Regions from separate parts of the Coprobacillus cateniformis genome, predicted to be linked through region 2. Evidence: riboswitches for the same ligand, from Rfam matches in the RefSeq annotation. Region 2 holds a riboswitch; each other region holds the start of a gene.
What was found. A riboswitch is a leader RNA that binds a small molecule or an ion and turns the genes downstream of it on or off. The one in region 2 is predicted to bind cyclic di-GMP.

Region 1 (5,103 bases), 1.8 Mb from region 2:
AAGAGCTCGTTATTCAGCTAAGCAACTCATAATGATTACTGCTATTCTATCAGCAATCATTATGCTTGTTGTGATTGCTGTTAATGGAACACTATTGCATTTGATTTTTGGAGATGTAGATATTGATGTGATGAAAAATGCAGAAATTTATTTTTTATTTTCAGCTATATCATATCCATTTATTGCATTATATAATTCAGGAGCAGCACTTTTTAGAGCGACTGGGAATTCAAAAATTTCAATGGTTAATAGTGCTATTATGAATGTTATTAATATTGTTTTAAATGCGGTTTTTATTTATGGATTTCAATGGGGTGTTTTTGGAGCGGTTTTGGCAACTTTGATTGCACGTGCTATCGCATGTTGTGTCATCTTATATGTATTATCACATTCAGATAACGAACTTCGCATTGAAGATTTTAAACATTGGTCATTTGATAGAATTTATATTCGTAAGATTCTTTCTATAGGAGTACCATCTGGGTTAGAAAATGGTATGTTTCAATTTGGAAAAATTCTTGTCCAAAGTTTGATAGCGACGTTTGGGACCTATTCAATTGCAGCTAATGCAGTTTCAAATAATTTAGCTCAAATGCAGATTATCCCTGGTATGGCAATGGGATTAGCTATGGTGACTGTTGTAGGACAGTGTGCGGGAGCAAATCAATATGATCAAGCAAGATATTATATCAAAAAACTAATGAAAATTACTTATTTATCCATGTTTATCTTGATTGCTATTCTTTTAATGGCGACCCCATTGATTTTACCATTTTATTCTCTATCTAGAGAGACAACCGATTTAGCATACCAGTGTATTTTCTTACATGGACTCATAGCAATAACGATTTGGCCATTATCGTTTACATTCCCCAATGCCTTAAGGGCAGCGAATGATGCCAAATATACAATGATTGTTTCAGCACTTTCTATGTGGATCTTTCGATTCTGTTTGAGTTATGTATTAGGACAATATATGAATATGGGGTTATTGGGTGTTTGGATAGCTATGTTTGTTGATTGGGGTGTACGTTGCATTTTCTTTGTTTGGCGTTATCAAAGCGGAAAGTGGATGAATAGACAACTTGTATAAGAGTTGATATAATAAAGTGTAGGTGATGATATGAATTCAGGAATAATGGAAATTGATGTTCATGGTATGAATCAATTTCAAGCAAAAACAACTATAAATGCTGCCTTAAAAAAAGCGACTAGGGGGACATATATAATCAGAATTATTCATGGTTATCATAATGGAACAGTTTTACGTGATATGATTCGTAGAGAATATCGCAGTCATCCTAAGATTATGAGAGTAGAATTGTCAATGAATTCTGGTATTACTGAATTGATATTGCGGACATTAATATAAGGAGGATAAGAAATGGCTGTTTTAGATACAAGTATTCCAATTTTTAATTATTTTGAAGAAATCGCAAAGATTCCTCATGGTTCTTATAATGAGCAAAGGATTGCTGATTATATAGAATCTGTTGCGAGAGAGCATAATTTGCGCTGTTTTAGAGATGAAATGAATAATGTGATTGTTTATAAAGATGCAAGTCATGGTTATGAAAGTCATGTTCCACTCATGTTACAGGCTCACATAGATATGGTCAATGAGAAGAATAATGACTGCCAGCATGATTTTGAAAATGATCCACTTGATTTGTATATTGAAGATGGATTTTTACATGCCAATGGAACAACTTTAGGTGCTGATGATGGTTATGGGGTTTGTTACATGTTAGCAATTTTAACTGATGATTCTTTAAAGCATCCGCCTCTAGAATGTGTTTTTACAGTGCAAGAAGAGGTAGGATTATTTGGTGCATTTGGAGTAGATGAAACTCAATTATCTGCTAAAAGAATGATTGGTTTAGATAGTGAAACAGAAGGTGAGACATGTACATCATCTTCTGGTGGAAATGATTTGATGATTACGAAACAGATAACGGGTGAAGATAATGATTCTCCAGTATATGTTTTAGAAGTTAGAGGGCTCTTAGGTGGTCATTCTGGAGAGTGTATTGATAAAGGCAGAGGAAATGCTAATAAAATTGCTGCTAGAGTTTTATACCATTTCTTAAAAGAAGGTATGGACATTCGTTTAATCGATATAACTGGTGGATTAAAAAACAATGCAATTCCAAGAGAATGTACTGTGGCTTTTGCAAGTTCTAATCCTTTTAAATCACTTTATGAATTGGTTCAAGCCTATCAGAATGATATCTATAAAGAATTAGAAATGAGTGATCCAGGTGTTTCTATCACTATTCATGAAGAAGAATGTCCAGTGTGTATATGTTCACGAGATAGTGAGGCTATTATTTCAATTATGTATTTAGCACCTAATGGTATGATAGAAAAGTCACAAGTTATTGCTGGTTTAACAACAGTGTCATTAAATATGGGAGTTGTTCGTACTCATGATGATTGTGTGACTATAGATTATTCTATTCGTTCACCATTACAGAGTATTCGCGTAGAGCTGTCTTTACAATTAGAATTAATTGCCTCTTTATATAATGCTTATGTTAAGGTGTCAGGAGATTATCCGGGTTGGGATTACGATCCAAGTTCTCAATTAAGGAGTCAATTTCAAGCTTTTTATCAGCAATATACTGGTCTCAAATTAAAAGAGGTTGCAACTCATGGAGGATTGGAAACAGGTGTTTTGAAAGGGAAAATCCCTGAATTAGATATTGTAACAATGGGGCCAAATATGTCCGATATTCATACTCCAGATGAAAAATTAGAATTAGAATCTTTTCTCAAAACCTACCAATTGCTTGTTTCATTTATTGAAACTTTATAATTCAGACTATACAAATTTATTGAAAAATGTTACAATGTGCCCAGATATGTAAATAGCAAAACTATTGAAAAATAGTGACGCAAAGCTATAGGGTCTAATCTCATATGAGAATGACAGCCAGTTGCCAATCAACATTTGTATTGGAAAGGGTATATGAAATTATATCTGGTTTGCATATTGTTTTCATACATGGATATGTTATTATTCATTTCAAAGACGCTCATCCCTTTCAATCGTCTTGTATGAAAACGAAAGTAAGAGCAGCAATGCTTTTACTTTTTTATTTAAAAAATAAGAAAAAATCTTAGTCAAAGAGAGAAGGAAAATATATGAAATGTCAAATGAGTCAACGATGTGGGAGTTGTCAATATCTAGATATGGATTATTCCCAACAACTCATCAAAAAACAAAAATATTGTCAGAAATTATTTCAAAAATTTCCTGTTCAAGTACATTCTGTTATAGGTATGCAAAATCCATTTGAATATCGTAATAAAGTTATTATTGCTTTTAATCAAAGATATGAATATGGTTTGTATGAAGAAGGTTCGCATCGGATTGTTCCAATTCAACAATGTATGTTACATGATCAGGAAACACATCATATTTTATTAAAAATACAATCTTTGTTAAAAAAATATAGAACTTCAATTTATGATCACCAAAGACATAAGGGGTTTTTAAAACATGTATTAATTAGAAGGGCAGTTCAAACAAATCAAACTTTAGTAGCTTTGGTGGTTACTGAGCCAATGTTTAAAGGCTCTAAGAATTTTTGCAGTGAATTGGTGAAAACTTGTCCAAGTGTTAAAACAGTTGTGTTAAATGTCAACAAACGACAAACGAGTATTGTTTTATCTCAACAAGAAAAAGTTCTATATGGAAAAGGTTTTATTGTTGATGAATTGTGTGGTTTAACTTTTAAGATATCTGCTCAATCTTTTTATCAGATTAATCATGAACAGTGTACAAGACTTTATCAAAAGGTTAGCGATTTGTTAGAGGTGAAAGAAAATCAAACTGTTTTAGATACCTATTGTGGAATTGGAACAATTGGAATGATGATTGCCAGTCGAGTGAGTCAGGTGATTGGTGTGGAACTGAATCAAGAAGCCTATAAGGATGCTGTGAATAATGCAAAAATGAATAAGATTAATAATATTCATTTTTATAATCAGGATGCTACTGAATTTATGAAAGATATGGCAAATCAACGTACTCAAATTGATTGTGTGATTATGGATCCGCCTCGAGCGGGAAGTACAAAAGAATTTGTTCAAGCCATTCATATTCTGCAACCTCAGCAAGTTATTTATGTTTCATGTGATCCAGTTACTCAGGCTAGAGATTTACAATGGTTTTGGGATATTGGATATCAAACTCAAGATATTTATCCGTTTGATATGTTTCCACAAACACAAGCAATTGAAACAGTTATATGCCTAACAAAAGGTATGAATCAAAAATAATGTTATTTAACCTTTTCAATTGAATATATTGTTTTGAAGACCTAAAAATAGGTCTTTTCATATATGTTTATATAAAAGCTGACAGAATAAAACCTAAATAAATAGAGGATATGAAAAGCAGAAAGTGAAAATATAGTTACAATTATGGAAATAATTATTCACTTTCTTGTGAAGAATGTTTATGTTATACTAATAGTAGAGTTTGTATACTCATCATAAAAGAGGTGGTTAGAATGAGGCACTGTAGTGTAATTTCTGGAATAGTTACAGATATTTAATATAATTATAGGAGGATTTTATGGCTATTCCAGAAATGAAAGTATATCCCCGTTCAGGAGATAAAGAAACAATATATTTACAGAATGTTATTACTCATCCTAACATTAGAGTTGGGGATTATACAATATATAATGATTTTGTTAATGATCCTAGATTATTTGAAAAAAATAATGTTTTATATCATTATCCCATTAATCATGATACTCTTGTTATTGGCAAGTTCTGTTCTATCGCATGTGGGGCAAAGTTTTTATTAAATAGTGCCAATCATACAATGTCATCATTATCAACATATCCTTTTCCCTTGTTTTTTGAAGAATGGAATTTAAATATCAAAGATGTTTCAACATCATGGGATCATAAAGGTGATATTGTTATTGGAAATGATGTTTGGATAGGATTTGAAGCTATTATTTTAGCAGGCGTGACTATTGGGGATGGGGCGATAATTGGTTCACGTGCAGTTGTAACAAAAGATGTTCCGCCTTACTGTATTGTAGGTGGAGTTCCTGCTAAAGTCATTAAAAAACGTTTTCC
Region 2 (5,103 bases):
AGTCATCTTTAATCTTTCATGAACTAAATTTAAAGAAGTTAATGGTGTTTTCATTTGATGTGATATATCTTCTAATGATTGTTTTAATATTATTTTATCTTCTAATAATAAGCGATTCTGTTCAGATAAACGATTAACTAATTTTACAATTTCACTTTCAAGAAAAGATAAAGTTCCTTCTTTATAATAAGGAATATAAATATCTTTTTGTTGAAAAAGAATAGCATTAACCTGTTGAGATATTTGTTTAATTTGTTTTTCTTTATAAATCATACATATTATCAATGCTATCATAATGATAATAAGCAATATACATATATAAATCATATTAATCACCTAATTTATATCCCAATCCTCGCATTGTTTTAATAATATTAGGATTTTGTGGATTATCTTCAATTTTATTTCTAATTCTTTTCATATAAACAGATAATGTATTGTCAGAAACATCTTCTCCAGTAATATTCCAAATTTCTTCTAGTAGAAATTCCCTTGTAAGAAGTTGATTTGGATAAGAAAAGAAAATTAATAATAAACGATATTCTAGAGCTGATAAGAAGATTTCATAATTATCTTTAAAGACTTTTCCTGTTAAGGGATTGACTTTGATGTTTTGATATTGATAAAAAGTCTCTTGTTTATGATATCTTCTTAAAATATTTTGGATTCTAGATAGCAATTCACGAGGACGAAACGGTTTTGAAATATAATCATCTGCACCAAGATTTAATCCTGTAACAACACTAAATTCATCTTGATTTGCTGTTAAAAATACAATTGGAATATCTTTATAAGACTTTATTTCATTATATAATGAATAACCATTTCCTTCTTTTAATGAAATATCGAGAATTGCTAAATCAAAGTGTTGATTGTTAATTAAATTTATAGCTTTTTTCTGACCATCAACATGCGTGATAAGAAATCCTTCTTTTTCTAAAAAAGAAGAAAGATGATTTATAATATTGATATCATCTTCCACCAATAAAATCTTATACATAATTTATCCTCCCTCATCTTCGTTGATATATTAAATCAGTAATACCATTATAACTTTGAGTTTTTATTAACCTTAAATCTATTTTTTTATCTAAGATACCAAACAATGAGATACCCTTTCCTAAAAGAGTAGGAATAATTGATATATAAAATTCATCAATCATATCTTCCTGAAGAATTTGTTGAATGACATTCGCTCCACCACATATCCATATTCCTTTTCCTTCTTTTCTTTTTAAATGATGAATCAATTGTGAGGGCTTTTCATCTGTAAAAAAAATTTGACTTGTTGATTGATGATTTTGATGAGTCAAAATATAACTTGTCATTCCCTCATAAACCCATTCATTTGGTGATAATTCAGTTATAATTTGATGATAAGTTTTCCATCCCATGATTACAGTATCTATATTTTTAATAAATGAATTATAAACCTCCATATTTTCGATATTTTTATCATGTCCTACTAACCAATCAACCTTTTCATCACTATCAGCAATATATCCATCCAAACTCATTGCTATAAATAGAGTTACTTTTCTCACAAATATAATCCTCTTCTCTTTATTATTCTCAAATATCATTATAACAAAAAATACTGATCTCTCATAGACCAGTATTTTTCTATTTTTCATTAACATAGACATAATATCTACATTTACCACTCTTTTTCGATACATATAGAGCTTGATCAGATTTATCAAATAAGATACGATGATGTTTTTCATCTGTAACAAATGTGATTCCTATAGATGCAGTAATATCATGAATACTATCCATCTTTATTCCTTCGATACGTCTGATAATTTCACGTGCTTTATTTTCAATTTCAGCATATGATTCTTGTGCATATAGGAAAATAACAAATTCATCACCACCAAAACGACCAACATATCCTGAATTAAAACAGATAGACTCTAACAAAGTCGCAACTTTTTGAATAACTTCATCACCAGTACTATGACCTAATGAATCATTAATTGACTTGAAATTATCTAAATCAACAATCATATAAGCACAGTAATCACTTACTGATTTTTTATCTTTCAAATAATCATCTACAAACTGATTAAATGTCTGACGATTATATAATCCTGTTAATCCATCTCTTTGTGCTTTATATTCATACTCTAATTGCCTGCTCTTTTCATCATTAATATCATTACTGTATGCAATCATAAGTAATTCATTATTACTACTTTGTCTTTCAAATTGTATTCTGAATTTGACCCATTCATATCTATTTTTATCAGCTTTCCATGTTCTAAATTCAATAGTTCTTTTTCCATTATGATGATAGATATTTTGAACATTCTCCTGACTAAAGAACTTAGCGACACGCTCTCTATCTTTCTCAGCAGCTTCTTCAACAAAAGATTTTAAGAAACTATTTTCATATTGTACATCAATAACATTATGATATATACCATTTTTTTGATAAATAACAACTTTTTGGCTTTTTAAATTGACTGCAAACATAAATAAAGCATTTGAATAAACAGAATTTTTAAACATTTGATCTTGCAACAACAAATTATATTCATTCATTTCTGTTGTACTATTTCTTAAAGTTCCAATTAATCGCTTATTTTGATTTACATAAATCATTGAAACATGGAACCATGTCTCATCATCTCTACTAATATATGGTAATTTAGCATCAAATACTATCTTATCTTTATTATTAATAATCTCATGAAACTTCTCTTTTAATAATTTTTCATGTTCTTTTGAAACAAAATTATAATTATGCAAATTACTTAAGAAACTATTTAAAATAATCTTAGGATAATCATTCCATGCATCAAGTATTAAACTATCATTATCTATATCATATTCAAAAATACGATCACTTGTTTGTTTTAAAATCATTTCAATCTTTTTATTACTTGTTCTTAATTGATTATTTGTTTCTTCATTCATCTTATTAATCTTAATGAAATAACGGATTAAAATAAACAACATAACAACAAAAACAAATATAATTTCTAAGATTAATTTTAATGTCTCACCATTCATCTGATCATTTAAATCATCAATAATATCATTAGAAATAATATTAAAAATATACCAGTTATTAATTTTAACAGGTGTATAATAAATCATTCTTTCATCATTTTTATAACGATAGGAAGCAAAACCAGATTGATTTTTTTGAATATTATGAAGAATAGACTTATAATTACTGTTCATAAAATAAACATTATTATTTAAAAAATCAAAATAATTATCACCAAAATAAAGAGTATTATTATTTTTTATTTTAGAAATAATTTGACCATCAGCAGATGTTGCAAAAACATATGCCTCATCATTAAATACATCATTATAAATATAATCATGACTTTCATTATTCACTTCAACAATTCCAGCTAATCCACCAACAACCTGATTATTCTTATAAATAGGTGTATAAACAATAACAACAGAACTCTTATTATCATATAAAGAAGTCAATGGATTTGTAAAACCGGTATGTCCATTAAAAACTTCATCAATATATGAACTATGATCTTCTAAAATAATATCTTTTTTATAGTTATGCAGTGTTTTATCTTTATCAATATACCAAATACGCTGAAATAATTCCTGGCCTTGAGCAACTGTATCAAGAATATTGCCAATTTCATCATCTGAATGATCTACTCTACCAAGAATTTCAGCAGTACTAACAATTACATTTTGTAGCGATTTGAATTTTAAATTATATATATTAGCAGTTTCTTTACCAACATCTTCTAAATGATTTAATATTTTTTGAGTATTCATATCACTAATTTGCTGAACGAAATGAAAGAACGAGCCAAATAAGATAATAATTAAAGAAAATATAACTACTATTTTAATGAAAGTTTTATTTTTACTCATATTCTCTCCTTTCATGAAATAAAAAAAACAGACAAAACAGCCTGCTTTTGTACGTTTGTGCAACTGGCTGCCACGTTAAAGAGGCCCTATAGCTTTGCGTCACTATCTTTCAATAGTTTTGCCTATTTTTATAACATCGTTATTATATCATAAACTATAATATATTCAAGAAAATGAATTCGACAAATAAGGAAAAAGTATGACTAAATCATACTTTTTAAATTAATATGTTCTCACTGGCAATACCAACTGAATAATATCATCCTTTTCAAAATCCATAATAATAAATGGTTTCATCTCTCCAGTAAATAAAACTTTTACTTTTTCTCCATTTATACTTTTAATAGCATCATTTAAATATTTCGCACTAAATGATATACTCAACTCATCACCTTTATAAAAAGCTTTTGATAAATTTTCTTCAACAGATCCAATTTCTTGAGAATAAGAAGAAAGCATAACATGATCTTCACTCATAGATAATTTTATAATATTTGTCTGTTCATTTGATAATAAAGATGCTCTATCAATGGAATTAAGAAGACTTACACTGTCAACTGACATTGAATAATTATGTTCATGCGGAATTAAACGACTTGTATCAGGATAAGAACCATCAATTAATCTTGTTTGAATTAAAACTGAATCAAAAATAAATAAAACTTTACGATCAGATACATATAAATCAATAAATTCATCTTTTTCAATAATACGACTAATTTCAATTAAACTTTTCTTAGGAATAATAATATTAAATGATACATCAGAATCAATTGTTAAAATACGTTTTGCTAAACGATAACTATCAGTAGCAATACATTCTAAAACATGATCTTTAGCTTTGAAATTAACACCAGTTAAAACAGGACGTGTTTCTTTTTCACTTGTTGCAAATGACGTTTGTTCAATGGCTTGTTTTAAATCTGTTGATTTCATCTGTAAATGAACACCAGATTTATTTAAATCAATTCTTGGATAATCAATATAAGAAGTTCCATTTAAATCAAATTTAGAGTTTGCTCCTTCAATTCTTGTCAATGTTCCATCAACAATATAGATATGTACAAATTCAGAATCAATCTTTTTAATAATCTCTAATATATAACGAGAAGATAAAACAACAGATCCTGTTTGAATAATTTCAATATTTTCTTTAATACTTGTTTGTATTGTAATATCACTATCACTACCAGTTAAAATTAATTCGTTATCTTTTAAATCAAATTTAATACCTGT
Region 3 (5,103 bases), 1.6 Mb from region 2:
AATCATTCCAATTCTATCAGGGTTTGTATTATAGGACATGAAAATCTGTTCGCCATGTAATACTCTTAAATTCACATCTCTTGAAATTCTCATCATCTTATGTTGAAAGCTCATAGCAGCCAATAAAGAATTTCCCGAACCATAGATATCAATTGTTGGATAGTGATATATTAAATCAACAATTTGATGAAGCTGATTAAAATCAATAAGTTTAACTGTATCAGCAATGACTTCTTGCGAAAGTGAAGCCAGCTTATGACAAATCAAAGGATGTGAGTCATCTTTTTGAAATGGGAAATTGACATCTATACGATCAGTGTGTTGTAAATCATATTGAAGTTCAGCAGAATATTTGATTTTAAAGTCATTGTATCCTTCTAGACCAATTTTTTTGCATAGTCTTACTATTGTTGCTGGAGATGTATAAGTATGTTTAGCAAGTTCTTTAACGGACATACTTAAAACAGCTTCACCATGATTTAAAATATATTTTGCAATCTCTTTTTCAGATTCGGAAAACTCTAATTCAAATTCTAACTGTGTCATTATGCTCATTTTTATCACCAGTATTAGTATATCATGAAACGAAGTTTCATAAAAGTAAGATTTTATGAAATGTTTATGAAATTATTTTGAAACAATTCAATATTTGTTTACCCTTATATCATTTTCAAATATAATAGGGGTGTAAATTAAGGAGGAATAACAATGACAATAAAATTACCTAAAGATTTTTTCTTTGGTGCAGCAATGTCTGGACCACAAACTGAAGGATCATGGAACGTTGGTGGAAGACTTCGTTCATATTGGGATATGTATTCTGATCAGGAAATCAATGCCTTCCATAATAATGTCGGTTCATATGTTGGAAATGATATGTATCATAAATATGAAGAGGATATTAAGTTATTAAAAAGTTTGAATTTTAAATCATTTAGAACATCTATGCAATGGACAAGATTATTAGATCAAGATGGCAATATTAATCCAGAAGGAGCTGCATGGTATCATAAATTAATTGATTGTGCGAATGAAAATGGGATTGATATTTATATGAATATGTATCACTTTGATATGCCAGAGTACTTAATTAAGCGTGGTGGCTGGCAAAATAGGGAAGTAGTAGAAGCATATGCAAACTTTGTCAAAAAGGCAATGGAAGAGTTTGGTATGAAAGTGAAATACTGGTTTACTTTCAATGAACCAATTGTAGAACCAGAACAACAATTCTTACATGGAGCTTGGTACCCATATTTACATGACTTCAAACAATCTATCAATGTTCAATATGGAATTACATTGGCCCATTGTTTAGCAGTGATGAATTTTAGAAAACTTCAAGAAGAAGGAAAATTAATTGAAGGTGCCAAGATTGGTATGATTAATTGTTTTGCACCTCCTTATACAAAAGAAAATCCATCACCAGAAGATTTAGAAGCAGTCCGTATGACTGATGGATTGCATAATCGCTGGTGGTTAGATGTTGTGGCGCATGGACATTTGCCTCAAGATGTATTGGATACTGTTGAAAATGACTGGAAAGTAGAAATTGATAGACGTCCTGGTGATGAAGCGATTTTAGCACAAGGAAAGGTCGACTGGTTAGGGTTTAACTATTATCAGCCAACAAGAGTCCAGGCACCAGATTCAAAATTTGATGAAAATGGTTTACCATGTATTGCAAAACCTTATATCTGGCCAGAAAGAAAAATGAATGTTCATCGTGGCTGGGAAATTTATCCAAAAGGAATTTATGATTTTGGAATGAAAATCAAAACGGAATGTCCTGATTTGCCATTCTTTATTTCTGAAAATGGTATGGGTGTTGAAGGTGAAGAGAAGTTCATGGATGATAGTGGAACAATTCAAGATGATTATCGAATTGAGTTTGTGAGAGATCATTTGGAATGGATTGCTAAATCAATTGAAGATGGAGCCAACTGTTTAGGATACCATTATTGGGGAGCTATTGATAACTGGTCTTGGTGTAATGCTTTTAAGAATCGTTATGGATTTGTTAGAGTCTGTTTAGATGATGGATATAAACGTAAAGAAAAGAAATCTGCTTCATGGATTAGAGAAGTAGCAAGAACAAACGAATTTGAATAAAGGTATTTAAACATAATATTTTAATAATGGATTATTTTATTGACGTTGTTGTATATATGTGCATATAATAAATATGTAAATAGCAAGCCCATTGAAAAATGGAGTACGCAAAACTATAGGGTCTAAGCTTGTTGAAGTAGGATAGCCAGTTGCCAATATGATAATGTTGATATACCTGTAGTCAATTACGCATTCTATTTTTCGTGTGGAAATAGTTTGCGTTTTTATATTATGACAAAGGGAGAGAATGTAATGAAAGAATTAAGAAAGGTGTTTTGTGTTTTTGCAGTATTTGTTTTGATGTTGTCTTTAGGGATAGTGGGACATGCTGAGACTGGTTTCAATCATGCACTGACTTTTTCAATAAGTTATAATGGAAATGATTGGACTCCTTATTCACCAACACCCCTTCAATTTGGCGGATTTGATAAAACATACATCACTTTAGAAAATGATTCACAAGATGTCTATTTAAAAATAGATTCTTTTGTAGAAAATAATCAGCAGCTTGATGCTTCTGATATTCATGTGAGTTTTCAAAATGACTGGGGAGTTTATAGTGTGGAATTGGATTCTAACAAATGTACAAAGATACCTGCTTCTGTATTGAATCAATCTAGAGATTCTTATAGTTATCTTTCAATCCAAAGTGCTGGGTTAAATAATAATGCAAATATTGATTTTGGAGAAAAGAGTGGAAGTTCTTTTGATCGTTCTCTTTTTGCAGGGACATACGTTGATTCAAAAGATAATAGTATCGTTATTGATAAAAATGGAAAAGTGACTATTCAGGATATGACTGTATCAGATAATCATCTTGATTCTTATCATATCATTCATAGTGATGGTTCTGTAAAATATAATCATCAATTGTATGTATATACGTACTCTACATGTTTATTATTTAACTATGATCAAAAAAATTCTATTATTGAGTTTGAACAGATAATGAGTAACAATACTCAGTTGCCATCCTTTTTGTATAAAGGAGCGAAGTTTAAAAAAGAAATTCAAGCAGAAAAGATAACTTTAAATAAAAGTAAACTCTTATTAGAAAATGGAAAGGAATTTCAACTCCTTGCAACTATAAGTCCATCACAAGCCACTTCAAAAATAATGTGGATTACTTCTGATTCATCAATTGCAGAAATTAATGAACAAGGAGTTGTTCAAGGGTTAAAAGAAGGTAATGCTGTCATTACAGCATCTTCAGCTGGTCAATCAGCAACTTGCAATGTAACAGTGGTGAAGCCCATTATCATATCAAGTCTACCAGCAATAGATGAATCACTTGACAGCACACAAGTAACAGTGGATCAAAAATCATTAGAAGTCTTAAAAGAACTATTAAACTCTGTTATTGACTCTAATGTACCAGAAGGTGCAATGAGTTCAGATACAATCAATGCTATTGAACAGGCATTAACTCATGGAAAACCGATAACTATAGAACCAACAGCAAAAATGATAGATAAAAATTCTATTGATCAAGTTACAATTGATAAAATAGAAATACTTTTGGATAATCTTTCTTTACAAAATAAAAGTCAGATTAAGATTACTCAGTACCTTGATTTAAGTGTAGTCTTGAAAACTGGAAGTGATATTTTAGGAAATGTTTCTGTGTTGCCAAATAATACAGAATGGACAGTTAAAATTCAACAGAATTTATTGAGTAATCAAAGAAAATTTCATATCATTCGTGTGCATAATGGAAACGCTGAATTGCTTCCTGTAACCATTCAAAATGATATGATAAGTTTTCAGACAGATCGTTTTTCTACTTATGCAATAGCGTATGAAGAAGAAATGGAAAGTACACAAAATTTTCACACTGTTACATTTGTAGATATGAATAATCATATATTGAAAACTGAAAATGTGAGACATGGAGAAGCAGCTACACCGCCATTGGTACCGTATGTGGAAGGGTATGAATTTGTAAAATGGGATGATAATTATCAAAATGTTGTTAAAGATATGACTATAAAAGCAATTTATAAACCAATGAAATCAAATGATAATTCCAGTCATTTGGAGGATAAAGACACTGTACGAACAGAGGATTCCACTTTATTTATATTTTACTTGATTTCTCTTATATCTTCACTATTTGTTCTAGGTTATTATACAAAAACTAAAAATCATTAGTAAAAGATAGATGTTCAAAAAACATCTATTTTTGTTTGATTATCATTAAATCATATCTATAAAAATGAGAAGAAGTCAAAACTATAATAAAAATGTAGATATAAAATAAAGATAAATTTATAACAATGACTTTCTTTTGTTTCTTGAAATTATGATTTTTTTATTGACACGAAAATGATTGAACAATCTATATATAAATTCTGAATATAAAAAGATAAATACTTTGTCGCATAAATTAAAAAAAGACTATTCTTCATGAATAAATAGTCTTTGTCATATTAAAGATAATGATATTGTTTGCGATATATGAAAATAAGTAGTAAAGATATTAAAGAAGTAAGACATTCGGCAATAGGAACAGTTAACCATACAGCAGTCACTCCGAAATATGTTGGTAAAAAAAGTAAACCAATCATAATAAAACCAAATGTTCTTAGGAAAGAAATGAAGGCAGATACTTTCCCATTAGATAAGGCAGTAAAGGTTGCTGATGTAAAGATGTTCATACCAATAAATAGAAAATGAAATAAAAAGATAGTAAATCCTGAATATGCAATCTGATAAACATATGTATCTGAAGATGTGAAAAGTTGAATCAATTGAGATCTAGAAAATAGCGAAGCTAAAAAGATACACAAAGAACTGATGCCAATAAAAGTCAGACATATTTTATATATTTTCTTAAGTGATTTATAGTTTTGAGCACCATATTGGAAACTAATAATAGGTGCAACACCCATTGAAAAACCAATATATAATGTTGTAAAGAGAAATTGAGTATAGATCATAATTGTCATAGCAGCAACACCACTTTCACCAAGTAATGTCATCATAGCTTGATTG

Region 1: it holds a riboswitch for cyclic di-GMP, as region 2 does, so the genes downstream of both, rlmD (23S rRNA (uracil(1939)-C(5))-methyltransferase RlmD) here and GQF29_RS08325 (sensor domain-containing diguanylate cyclase) in region 2, are expected to answer to the same signal.
Region 3: it holds a riboswitch for cyclic di-GMP, as region 2 does, so the genes downstream of both, GQF29_RS15805 (Ig-like domain-containing protein) here and GQF29_RS08325 (sensor domain-containing diguanylate cyclase) in region 2, are expected to answer to the same signal.

What each region holds. Positions count from the first base shown of each region.
Region 1 covers NZ_WSNW01000001.1:3,450,547-3,455,649, reverse strand. The annotation lists gene GQF29_RS17140 (MATE family efflux transporter) at 1-1,093, shown strand, start outside; gene GQF29_RS17135 (Smr/MutS family protein) at 1,124-1,372, shown strand; gene pepD (beta-Ala-His dipeptidase) at 1,385-2,818, shown strand; cyclic di-GMP riboswitch class I at 2,863-2,947, shown strand; gene rlmD (23S rRNA (uracil(1939)-C(5))-methyltransferase RlmD) at 3,148-4,287, shown strand; gene GQF29_RS17120 (CatB-related O-acetyltransferase) at 4,586-5,103, shown strand, end outside.
Region 2 covers NZ_WSNW01000001.1:1,644,487-1,649,589, forward strand. The annotation lists gene GQF29_RS08310 (sensor histidine kinase) at 1-327, opposite strand, end outside; gene GQF29_RS08315 (response regulator transcription factor) at 329-1,000, opposite strand; gene GQF29_RS08320 (dihydrofolate reductase family protein) at 1,014-1,544, opposite strand; gene GQF29_RS08325 (sensor domain-containing diguanylate cyclase) at 1,624-3,867, opposite strand; cyclic di-GMP riboswitch class I at 3,923-4,000, opposite strand; gene dnaN (DNA polymerase III subunit beta) at 4,090-5,103, opposite strand, start outside.
Region 3 covers NZ_WSNW01000001.1:3,195,175-3,200,277, forward strand. The annotation lists gene GQF29_RS15795 (MurR/RpiR family transcriptional regulator) at 1-555, opposite strand, end outside; gene GQF29_RS15800 (glycoside hydrolase family 1 protein) at 709-2,109, shown strand; cyclic di-GMP riboswitch class I at 2,181-2,266, shown strand; gene GQF29_RS15805 (Ig-like domain-containing protein) at 2,362-4,260, shown strand; gene GQF29_RS15810 (MATE family efflux transporter) at 4,539-5,103, opposite strand, start outside.